3 regions of the Solibacillus sp. R5-41 genome follow, and region 3 is predicted to be linked to each of the others. Evidence: riboswitches for the same ligand, from Rfam matches in the RefSeq annotation. Region 3 holds a riboswitch; each other region holds the start of a gene.
The links. A riboswitch is a leader RNA that binds a small molecule or an ion and turns the genes downstream of it on or off. The one in region 3 is predicted to bind lysine.
Positions count from the first base shown of each region.

Region 1 (4,214 bases), 1.2 Mb from region 3:
AATCGCAGTAGTTGAAGCTGGTGAAGGCGCAGCACCTGCACCTGTAGCACCAGTTCAAGAAGCGGCACCAGCACAAGCGGCTCCAGCTGCTCCAGTTGCAGCACCAGCAGCTCCGGCTCCAATCGTGGAAGAGTCTACTGATCGTGTGATTGCATCTCCAGCAGCACGTAAATTAGCTCGTGAAAAAGGAATTGACTTAGCGGCAATTTCTCCAGTAGATCCACAAGGCCGTGTTCGCGTACAAGACGTTGCAGCTCATGGTACAGCACCAGTAGCTCAAGCGGCAGTTGCAGCAGTAGCAGCAAATGGCCCAATGGTATTCACTCCAGCAGGCGATTCTGATCGTGTAACGGTTGAGAAAATGTCTCGTCGTCGTCAAACAATTGCAAAACGTTTATTAGAAGTTAAACAATCAACTGCAATGTTAACAACATTTAACGAAATCGACATGACAAACATCATGGCATTACGTAAACGTAAACAAGAGCAATTCGTAAAAAATAATGACATCAAATTAGGTTTCATGTCGTTCTTTACGAAAGCTGTTGTTGCAGCACTTAAAAAATATCCTTACGTTAACGCACAAATTAGCGGTGACGAAATTCACTTAAACAACTTCTTTGATATCGGTGTTGCCGTATCTACAGAAGAAGGTTTAGTCGTACCTGTAGTACGTGATGCAAACAGCAAGAACTTCGCAGAGATCGAAAGAAATATTGCTGAATTAGCTGGTAAAGCACGCGACAAAAAATTAGGCTTAAACGACATGGCTGGTGGTTCGTTTACAATCACTAACGGTGGTGTATTCGGTTCATTAATGTCTACACCAATCATGAACGGTACACAAGCTGGTATTTTAGGCATGCACTCAATCGTAAACCGTCCAGTAGCGATTAACGGTGAAGTTCAAATCCGTCCAATGATGTACGTGGCATTATCTTATGACCACCGTATTATCGATGGGAAAGATTCTGTTGGTTTCTTAAAAACAGTTAAGGAAATGATCGAAAATCCAGAAGATTTATTATTAAATTCTTAATTATTTATTAAAAAAAGCGAGCGCACCTCTATATGAGGTATGTGCTCGTTTTTTTGTCCGTGCAAATATCTGAAAAATGCATGTTGACAGAAAATATAGATTTATAGTATTATTTATTCATTCATTAAATAATTTAATAATAACCTCACATTCTTGTGGGGTAGAGGCGCGGTATTTATTAGTTTTTCATGGAGCTTAGAGCATGCATCGAGATGAAAAAGAAGGATCTACCGCCGAAGTTTAAGAAGAGCTCTATCTTTTTATGCTGGGTCTGCAGTGAATAATTGCAGGACTGTCTCGGTTATCCTCGCGGTAATCGAGTTGAGCTATCTCAATATGGGATTGTAGGGGATTTGAGCTATTTTTTATTTAGCGACCTAAAATCTTCTTTTAGGTCGTTTTTTTATGGTTAAAAACATTATCTTAATCTTCTTTGATTGAAGTAGGTTTTCCTGTTAGTAAAATAGCTCAAAAATAAGTAAATAGGAGAGAATGAATATGAAAAAGAATTTAGTATTAGTTTTAACATTAATGGCGATGATGCTTGTATTAGCAGCGTGTGGATCAGACAAGGAAGAAGGAACTACTGAATCAGAGGGATCTACATCAAAAAAGGTGTTAAAAGTTGGAATGGAAGCAGGCTATGCACCATTTAACTGGTCACAAAGCAATGATTCATTTGGCGCGGTAGCCATTTCAGGTTCAAAGGAATTTGCAGCAGGATACGATGTTGAATTCGCAAAACGTATTGCTGAAGGTTTGAATATGGAATTACAAATTGTAAAAACTGACTGGGATGGCTTAGTCCCATCATTACAATCAGGTGCGATCGATTTAGTTATTGCGGGAATGTCACCAACAGATAAACGAAAAGAATCAATTGATTTTACTGAAAACTACTATACAAGTGATTATGTTATCGTTGTGAAAGCAGATGGACCTTATGCAAGTGCAAAATCAATTAATGACTTTGCAGGTGCAAAAGTGACAGGGCAACAAGCAACAACACATTATGATGTTATCGACCAAATGGACGGTGTGAAGAAAGAAGTAGCAGCTACAGACTTCGGTGCAATGCGTGTTCAATTAACTTCAGGTGCGATTGATGCATACGTTTCAGAGCGTCCAGAAGGGATTTCTGCTGAACTAGCAATGAAAAACATTAAATACATCGTACCAGAACCAAACTTCGAAGCGGATCCTTCAACAACTGCCGTTGCAGTAGGATTAAAAAAGGGTTCAAATTTAGCGGAACAAATCAACAAAGTTTTAGCTGAAATTCCAGAAGAAGAGCGTCAAAAATTAATGGAAGACGCCATTGCAAATCAACCAGCAGCACAATAAGAGGTTGCGAATAGAAAGGTTGTCTTGCCGGCAAACGGAAGGCAACCTTTTTCGATTAGTAATATTTTTTATTAGAAAGCTGCTTTCCGTGTAATACATTTACATCAATTACACATTGGCGTAATTGCGTCCAGATTTTGAATTGTGCTTAGGCCTGCACGATGCAGGTCAGTTAGCCGTTGTCGCATGGATGCGACGATGTTAGGCTAACATCCTAATTTTAAATCCCTTCAAAATCTGTGACATCCGCCGGAGGATATATATGTATGAGTAATGACATCAAAGATATTGGAGGAGAGCAAAATGGCATTTTTAGATTCAGTTTGGACGTTGTTCATAACTAACTGGGAAGTATTTTTACGTGGTGCATATACAGCGCTCATCCTAGCAGTTATCGGGACAATTTTCGGTGTCCTTATTGGTTTTTTCATTGGAATTATGCATACGATTCCACAACGTAAAAAATCAGCAAAAACGTATTTACTAAAACTCGTTAATTTCATTTTAACAGCCTATGTTGAAATATTCCGAGGAACACCAATGATGGTACAGGCAATGGTTGTCTTTTATGGTTTATTCTATTTAGGAATTGATATCGATCGTTTTTTAGCAGCAAGCATTGTAATTAGTTTAAATACTGGTGCGTATATGTCGGAATACGTGCGTGGTGGGATTGTATCAGTTGATAAAGGTCAATTTGAAGCAGCGCAAGCCATTGGTATGAATCATTTACAAACAATGATCCATGTTGTATTACCTCAAGTCGCACGCAATATTTTACCAGCAACAGGGAACCAACTTGTTATGAATATTAAAGATTCATCCGTGCTGAGCGTTATTTCAGTAGTGGAGCTATTCTTTACAGCCAACTCTGTAGCAGGAAGTAATTATAAATATATTGAAGCCTTCTTCATTGCGTCTGTACTGTACTTTATAATGACCTTCACAGTGACGCGCTTCTTATTACAATTTGAAAAGAAAATGGACGGGCCAGAATCCTTTAAAGTGGAGTTAATTACGGGAAACAAATTAGAAAAGGAAGGTGAATAATACAATGACAGCAGTGATTGAGATTCAACATTTAAATAAAAAATTCGGTGATCATGAAGTTTTAAAAGATGTCAATTTCCAAGTGAACAAAGGAGAAGTTGTCACGCTAATCGGTTCTTCAGGATCGGGTAAATCAACGCTACTCCGTTGTATTAACTTACTTGAAATGCCAACAGCTGGTGAAATTATTTATAATAATAAAACGATATTAGCGGAAAATCATAACATTGAAAAATACCGCACCCATCTTGGAATGGTATTCCAATCATTCAACTTATTTAATAATTTAAATGTGCTTGGTAACTGTGTTGTCGGCCAACAAAAGGTATTAAAGCGCTCAAAAGAACAAGCAGAAGCAAATGCGTTGAAATACCTAGAGCTAGTCGGGATGAGTGCGTATAAAAACGCAAAGCCACGTCAATTATCAGGGGGGCAAAAGCAGCGTGTTGCGATTGCTCGTGCACTTGCGATGGATCCAGATGTCATGCTCTTTGATGAGCCGACGTCGGCATTAGACCCAGAAATGGTGGGAGAAGTATTAAAAGTCATGCGTATGCTAGCAAGCCAAGGAAATACAATGCTTATTGTGACGCATGAAATGGAATTTGCGAAAGAAGTTTCAGACCGCATTGTTTTTATGGACAAAGGGGTGATCGTAGAAGAGGGCCACCCAAGTGAGGTATTAGTAAACCCTAAAAATGACCGAACGAAAGAGTTTTTAAAACGCACATTAAAATAATATTCAGCACGCTTGTTCCTTCTAGACATAAAAAAAGAGCTT
Region 1 covers NZ_CP024123.1:1,942,608-1,946,821, forward strand. The annotation lists gene odhB (2-oxoglutarate dehydrogenase complex dihydrolipoyllysine-residue succinyltransferase) at 1-1,039, shown strand, start outside; lysine riboswitch at 1,193-1,376, shown strand; gene CSE16_RS09315 (transporter substrate-binding domain-containing protein) at 1,538-2,383, shown strand; gene CSE16_RS09320 (amino acid ABC transporter permease) at 2,687-3,433, shown strand; gene CSE16_RS09325 (amino acid ABC transporter ATP-binding protein) at 3,438-4,172, shown strand.
Region 1: another riboswitch for lysine. It lies ahead of CSE16_RS09315 (transporter substrate-binding domain-containing protein); the one in region 3 lies ahead of CSE16_RS15620 (ACT domain-containing protein).

Region 2 (4,214 bases), 1.4 Mb from region 3:
TGCCATCTTTTAATAGAAGGTCAGCACCGTAATCTCCGCTTGTTGCTGTATAGCTCACTTTAAAGCCTCGGCGTTTAAATAACTCGCCTAAAAAGCGTTCGAAATCCTCTCCGCTCATTACATCGACTTCACGAATACCGGATTTGCGTAGCTTTGCTGTTTTTCGAGATTTCCACCAAATTTTAAAAGCTATTAATAATACAAAGTAAAGAAGAATCCCAATGCCGACACCTTGTAATGTTTTATTAAAATACCAGCCAGCTGCACCCGCCAGGACGATCATGAACAATGTGAAATTAGGCATTCTTTTCTTTCTTTGTCGGTTTCGTTTACGCAACTTCTATGTACTCCTTTAAATTTCAATGTTGTGATGTTTCTTGTAATTAGAGTATACCATAAATGAGTACATACGTTTGCATTAGACGAATTGTTTTTTCGCGCTTATAAAGGAAGCAGTAAATAATAATACGGAAGCGATTAAAAATAATAGAACCGGGATTGTCCAGCTATTCGTTGCATCGTGGACATAGCCAAATAATACAGGACCAATTGCTGCAACTAAATAACCGACAGACTGTGCAAAGCCCGATAAGTCAGCTGCTTCAAAAGCAGTTTCTGTTCGTAATGTGAAAAACATAAGGACAAGACTAAATGACGCTCCTCCTGCAAAACCTAAAAACATCATCCATAAAACGGCCAAGCTTGTCCATTCCATTAACACACCAGTAAACCCGATTATGTAACAAATGGAAAAAAAGAGCACAATCGGACGTTGTGATGAAAGCTTTCCGGCAATAATTGGAACGACAAATGTTAGTGGAATTTGTGCAAGCTGCATGATGGAGCCCATCCAACCAGCAGCTTGTGCATCCATCCCCTGGCTAATAAAGATGTCTGGTAGCCAAGCGCTTGAACAATAAAAAATGAGTGATTGTAAGCCCATCGTTGCTGCAATTGCCCATGCAAGAGGGGATTTCCACATTTTCTTTTTCGGTTTGTTCGAGCTGGCAAAGTTCATTTCTACTTTTCGATCCTTTAATATTGGAAGCCAAAAGAGTAAGGTTAATATTCCTAAAATAAGTGAAAGACCAAGTGCTAGTTGCCATCCAGAAATCGATGCAATTGGATAGCTAAGTCCTGCTGCAAGTCCGGCAGAAATATTCATAGATACAGAATAAATACCTGTTAATAATCCAATATGAAGAGGGAATTTCAGCTTGAAATAACTAGGGATGAGCACGTTTCCAAAAGCGATAGCGACCCCGATTAGTATCGTCCCAAAAATGAGAAGCGAAGTCGAGCCAACAGAACGAAGCGCAACACCCATACATAAAATGATAACCGAATAAAATAGTGTCCATTCCATTCCGAATTTCCTAGCGATACGTGCTGCAAACGGCGATACTGCCGCAAAAGCAAGCAAAGGAATCGTTGTTAAAAATCCAGCAAGGACGTTTGAAATCCCTAGTCCATCTCGTATGAACGAAATGATGGGTCCAACAACCGTTAAAGGCGTTCGAAGTGTTGTCGCAAATAAAATAATGGCCAGTGTAAATAGCCAAATAGATTTATTTGATGATAAATTTTTGTCTGTGTATGTAACTAATTTAGAATTCATTTTTTCACGTCCTTTATTTAAATCAATATTATTATAACAGATGAGATCAGTTGCGCGAATTATCTGAAGAGATAATAAAATTCGAATTGGTTGCTATCAAAAATTTGGTATGCTAGAATTTGAACCGTTATAAAAATTAAATATTACATTACCTCATGTCAAAATGAGGTAGAGGTCGCAAGCATTAAGAGTAGTTTAGTGGAGATTGAGAAAATCTGTGAAGCTAATATGAAAGGAATGATTGCCGAAGTGTCATTTTGATTCTCAAAAAATGATGCTGGGGCTGTCTCCGAAAGGAACAGAACTGTCACATGTTAAAGCATGTGTTGAGCTATCTTTCAAGTTTGTCTGGTGTTAAATAAAGCCGTCACAAAAACTTGTGGCGGCTTTTTATCTTCATTTAACAGAAGAATTCAATCTGTATGGATGATTAGATTTGACCCTATTCAAATGAAATAAAAAGGAGAATTTTTCATGAGTGAAATAAAAACAGATCAACTGGGTAATAAAAATAAATTAAAAAGAAGCCTGAAAAGTCGCCACATAACGATGATTTCTTTAGGTGGTACGATTGGAACAGGGCTCTTTCTAGCTTCTGGTGGTGCAATTGCTCAAGCTGGTCCTGGTGGTGCATTACTTGCCTACGCATTAATCGGCGTGATGGTGTACTTTTTAATGACGAGCTTAGGGGAAATGGCCGCATATATGCCAACATCTGGTTCGTTCAGTACGTATGCAACGAAATTTGTCGATCCGGCGCTAGGTTTCGCATTAGGTTGGAACTACTGGTACAACTGGGCAATTACAATCGCGGCAGAAATCGCAGCCGTATCATTAATTATGAAATACTGGTTTCCAAATAGTTCATCGCTTACATGGACGATATTATTTATTATCGTTGTTCTATCGTTTAACTTACTTTCGGTTAAAGCTTACGGTGAAAGTGAATATTGGTTTGCGATGATTAAAGTAGTAACAGTTATTGTGTTCATTATTGTCAGTTTCCTGATGATTTTCGGGATTTTAGGTGGCAATGATCCGGTAGGCTTTACAAACTTCTTTGTTGGAGATGCACCATTTAACGGTGGATTCCTAGCTATTTTTGGTATTTTCTTAGCTGCAGGTTTCTCATTCCAAGGGACAGAGATGCTCGGTGTAACGGCTGGTGAAACAGATGATCCAGCAAAAAATATTCCAAAGGCAGTACGTTCAGTATTTTGGCGTATCTTACTATTTTATATTTTTGCCATTGGTGCAATTGGATTATTAATTCCTTATACAGATTCACGTTTACTGTCAGAAGACATTGCGACAAGTCCGTTTACATTAGTATTTGAAAATTTAGGCTTTGCATTTGCCGCTTCCGTGATGAATGCAATCATTTTAACAGCGATGCTATCTGCAGGGAACTCTGGTTTATATGCAGCAAGCCGTATGCTATTCCAATTAGCAGTGGATGGAAAAGCACCAAAGTTTTTTGCAAAGGTGAATACGCGCGGAATTCCGGTGTATGCTTTATTGGCGACAATGGCTGTAGGTTGCGTATCATTTTTAGCTTCATTCTTCGGTGATGGTGTCGTTTATATTTGGTTATTAAACGCATCGGGGCTATCCGGATTCATTGCTTGGTTAGGGATTGCAATCAGTCACTACCGCTTCCGTCGTGCATATGTGGCGCAAGGGCATTCACTTAGTGATTTACCATATGTATCGAAGTTTTTCCCGTTTGGTCCATTATTCGCATTTGCGCTCTGTATGATTGTTATTTTAGGGCAAAACTATATGGCATTCACAGGTGACACAATTGATTGGTACGGCGTTTTAGTGTCATACATTGGTTTACCATTATTCGCAGCACTGTGGATCGGCTATAAGTGGAAGCATAAAACAAAAATCGTGCCATTAAAGGATTGCGATTTAACAAATAAATATTAAAAAAAAGCAAAACCTCAAGCTGGGGTTTTGCTTTTTTTGTGATTTTAGGTTATTTCAAAAACTAAAATATGGATAGTAAAATTCGACTGATAACTGAGTTAATGAACGATTGATCTCGTATTGAACAACTGATGTATTTATTGTGTGAAAGTTGGTATACATCGCACGATTTCGTTGAAGCTGCATTAACTGTTAGCACACTTATCGTTGGAGCTAATTGTAAAATTTAACAAAAGAAATAGATATAAAATTTAGATATACTATGAGTTGCAAAATATGGGAGCCTCGAATCCAGTAGAAACAGCAAGTAGAAACAAAGGTTAATACTATCGTGTCCAGTGACAACATCTTCGAGAAAAAACAAGGTGTTTGGCCATTTGTAATGTCAGTTCATAAAAATCCACATAAAAAAAATTCATATTGCGCCAAAAGATAAATAGGGATGGTATTATAAGAATATAATGAAAGAAATGAAAATAGCGTTGACAAAAGCTATTTACGATAAATGAAAGTTAAGGAAGTGATGAAGGTGACTGTTTCAATAGGGTTTTATAAAAAAATTTACAACTGGATAATGAGTGAAGCAAAAAACGAAGTCATTTACCGACCGTTTATTTTGGATGGAAATCCTTATAAATCACGTTTATTTTTAGTTGGTTCA
Region 2 covers NZ_CP024123.1:265,728-269,941, forward strand. The annotation lists gene CSE16_RS01315 (restriction endonuclease) at 1-337, opposite strand, end outside; gene CSE16_RS01320 (CynX/NimT family MFS transporter) at 419-1,618, opposite strand; lysine riboswitch at 1,780-1,960, shown strand; gene CSE16_RS01325 (amino acid permease) at 2,093-3,553, shown strand; gene CSE16_RS01330 (RNA 2'-phosphotransferase) at 4,083-4,214, shown strand, end outside.
Region 2: another riboswitch for lysine. It lies ahead of CSE16_RS01325 (amino acid permease); the one in region 3 lies ahead of CSE16_RS15620 (ACT domain-containing protein).

Region 3 (4,214 bases):
CAAATATATGTTAGATAAGGAGGCTATTTAATTATGGCAATTGTACACGGTACAGATCAAACTTTTGGGCAAGAAATTTCAAATGGTGTCGTTTTAGTAGACTTTTGGGCTGCATGGTGTGGTCCATGTAAAATGATCGCTCCAGTTCTTGAAGAGCTTGACGCAGAAATTGGTAACGATGTGAAAATCGTGAAGGTGGATGTTGATAATAACCAAGGAACAGCAGCTGAATATCAAATCATGTCTATTCCATCATTATTATTATTCGTTGATGGCGAGTTAAAAGCAAAAACTGCTGGCTTCATGCCAAAAGAAGCGTTAATCGATTTCATTAACGACAACAAATAATCCATTTCAAAAAGTCGTATGCCACTAGCGGGTATACGACTTTTTTTAGTCTGTAAAAATTGAACAAAAGAATCCATCTTAATAAGTTCACCAAAAAAGGAGGAGTTAATTTCCATTTCGGTAAGGACCCTTACTGCGGGCAATGCTCCAACTAACTTGTTTCGAGGTGGATCTAGAAACAAGTGGATTTTCATGCAAATACGATGGATTTTTTCCTATTGGGATAAAAATCTACTTAGGATGACGCCGCCTCCCACGGTAGCGGCGCAAGAAATTCAGAAAGCTCCAGTAGGATAAACGTTAAAAAGGCTGGCCTTACACAAAGCACAGAGATGAGTCGTACAGATTTGTGGAAACAAAGCTGTGTGACTCATGTGCTTAGCCAGCCAAATAAGCGCACACTTTATAAGGATCCCTAATAGAAAACTTATATCAAAGAGATAGAATCTTTTGTTTTTCATATGTGGAAACGAATAAAGCTTCGATTCTTGCCTTTTAAAATCACTTGAACATAGGGTAAACTAAGGGGAAACGACGGAAATTTAAGGTGATGGAATGAATGCAAATATTAAGGCGAAATTAGAAATTTTGCCGAGTGATCCAGGTTGTTATTTGATGAAAGATCACCAAGGGACGATAATTTATGTTGGTAAGGCAAAATCATTAAAAAATCGGGTACGTTCGTATTTTACAAGTAGCCATGATGGGAAGACTGCCCGTCTAGTAAGTGAAATTGTGGACCTCGAATATATCGTGACTTCAAGCGACTTAGAAGCATTAATTTTAGAACTAAATTTAATAAAGCTTCATGATCCGAAATATAATATTAAACTAACAGATGATAAAACCTATCCGTATATAAAAATTACAAATGAAAAATATCCGCGCATTTTAACGACACGCAAGATCAAAAAGGATAAGGCCAAATATTTCGGTCCTTATCCGAATTCATTTGCAGCAAATGAGACGAGAAAATTATTAGATCGCTTGTATCCATTAAGAAAATGCGCGAAAATTCCAAAGCAAGTGTGCCTTTACTATCATTTAGGTCAATGTTTAGCACCATGTGTGAAAGAAATTGACAACAATGTATATAGTGAAATGATTGATGAAATTGCGAAGTTTTTAAATGGTGGCTATGAAGAAGTAAAGCAAGATTTAGAACAAAAAATGCTCGATGCTGCTGAAAAATTAGAATTTGAAAGAGCTAAGGAATATCGAGATTTAATTGCTCATATTGAAAAGATTATGCAAAAGCAAAAAATTGTGACGGGTGATTTAAGTAATCGCGATGTATTCGGTTATGCCGTGGAAAAGGGCTGGATGTGTGTGCAAGTGTTTTTTGTTCGACAAGGAAAGTTAATCGAACGAGATGTATCCATTTTTCCGATTTACAATGAACCTGAAGAGGAATTTTTAACATTTGTTGGGCGTTTTTATGATGAACCGAACCATATGCTTCCAAAGGAAATTTTCATTCCTACACAAGTGGATGGCGTTTTATTAGAAAAGCTTTTGAATGTTAAAATTGTTATCCCTAAAAAAGGTTCAAAAAAGGAATTGGTTGACTTAGCTTCGAAAAATGCAGATATTGCGATCCATGAAAAATTCCAACTAATTGAGCGTCAAGAGGAACGAACGATTGGTGCGTGTGAGGCGCTAGGTGAAGCAATGAATATTCCTATTCCGATGCGCATTGAAGCATTTGATAACAGTCATATGCACGGTGCGGACCCCGTTTCAGCGATGGTTGTTTTTGTGGACGGAAAGCCGCTAAAAAAAGAGTACCGTAAATATAAAACGAGGGAAGCGGCGAAACATGATGATTATGGCGCAATGCAAGAAGTCATTCGACGTCGTTACACACGTGTATTACGAGAAAATTTACCGTTGCCTGATTTAATCGTTATTGATGGTGGGAAGGGACATATGGAAGTTGCGCGTGAAGTAATAGAAGATGAGTTAGGTCTTTATATTCCGATTGCTGGATTAGCGAAGGATGAGAAGCATAATACGTCTCAATTATTGTTCGGTGACCCAGTGGAGCAAATTCCATTAATGAGAACGAGTGATGCATTTTATTTATTGCAGCGCATTCAAGACGAGGTACACCGTTTTGCGATTACGTTTTTAAGACAGCAACGGCAAGCGAATACCATAGTTTCGATATTAGACGGCATAGAAGGAATTGGTCCGAAGCGTAAACAACAGCTGATGAAGCATTTTGGGTCGGTGAAAAGAATACGTGAAGCCACTGTTTTACAGCTTATTGAAGCGGGCATACCCAAAAAGCTAGCTGAAACAATTCATCACTATTTTCAAGAGCAGTCATTGAAAAACGAGTCGTAGTATGCTAGAGTGAGACTAATTTAATAATTTCAATCGATAGAGGCGCAGTGTTCAAAAGTACGATGCATGAGGAAGGACAATTCCGTTGAATGCATTCGAAAGGGGAGACTGCCGAAGTGAATTGTGTATTGTTCGCACAAATTGCTGGTTTTGCATTTAAGAAATGTAAAATTGTCAGAGCGCATGTTCTGGAGAGCTATCCAAAAAGAACAATTAACTTTATTATTTGTCTTGACGGCGACTTTCCATGAACATGGAAGGTCGCTTTTTTTCGTGGATTAATAGGTCCGAATCTTATTTTTGAGTGCTAATATAAAGGGGTTACTAAAAATGAAAAATAATTTAATGGTGTGCGGGGTAGCTTATGAAGCGGATGTAATTCGATTAACGATTGGCTATGATTTTTATGAAACTGCATCACTTGCAGAAGTATTTAGTGTTTTAGCGGAAAATAATATTAATGTGGACATGATCGTGCAGTCTGTAATGGATGGTGTCAAACCAACCGTTTCGTTTACGATTGCTAAGGAAAAATTTGCTGAAAGTTTACGAATATTAGAAGCGAGTAAAGCATCTTTAGGTTTTCGTTTTGCTGATTTCGAAATAGGTTTAGCGAAAATATCAATAATCGGAGCGGGCATGAATTTTAGTCCAGGAGTAGCAGCACGGGTGTTTGCGCGGTTAGGGAAGGAACATATTCCCATTAAGATGCTAAGTGCATCTGAAGTGAAAGTGTCGGTCATCGTGCCGCAAGATGCGATGATGCAAGCCGCCAATGTATTGCATGATGAGTTTATGTTCGTTCAGCAGAAAATGTCCATCTAAATCGCTGGTGAATTGAAGTGAAAAAACTTCAAGCTAGATTTCATTGCTTGAAGTTTCTTCGAAGGAAAAGTAATTAGCGGATTGGTTCTTTTAAATCCCATTTTAATATGAATTTAACACAATTGTGCTTCACGTTTTTTTCCTCGTAACATTCCGTTAAATGACCAATATTTTTTTGTTTTTGCTCTGCTAGAAACCCAGCCTCTAATCGAAAACAGCGCTGCTCGATGTTTAATGATGCAGGGTCTTCAGTCGTGAGTATGTAATGCGCCTCATCCTTCAATTCCTTCTCTATAGCGAGTTGTCCCCAACCCGCTTCTATGAAAAAAGAAGATGCTTCTTCCATTGAAAACAATGGGAATTGACGAGCGACTTCTTTACCACCCCAATAAAGGACATCTGCCTCATGTTTTCCTAAAATTGACGTAAGTAAATGATCGCGAACGATTTCGTAACCAAAAGTTGGAATCGTTTTCATTTTGTGCCCTTCCATAGAAAAAAACCTCTTTCATAAATTTTCTTATAATATAAACCGTAATCTAGAAAAGTGAACTATAAGTAGAATAATAGCGACTCTAAACAGCGTAAAAGTGTCTTTAAAAACGGCATGAAATATGCGGTGTTACCTTGACGCTAGTATCTGTGAAGAGTACAATGGACATGTCATAATATTGTACCATGATGAGATGCGC
Region 3 covers NZ_CP024123.1:3,160,106-3,164,319, reverse strand. The annotation lists gene trxA (thioredoxin) at 34-348, shown strand; gene uvrC (excinuclease ABC subunit UvrC) at 904-2,697, shown strand; lysine riboswitch at 2,727-2,904, shown strand; gene CSE16_RS15620 (ACT domain-containing protein) at 3,028-3,522, shown strand; gene CSE16_RS15615 (YslB family protein) at 3,596-4,015, opposite strand.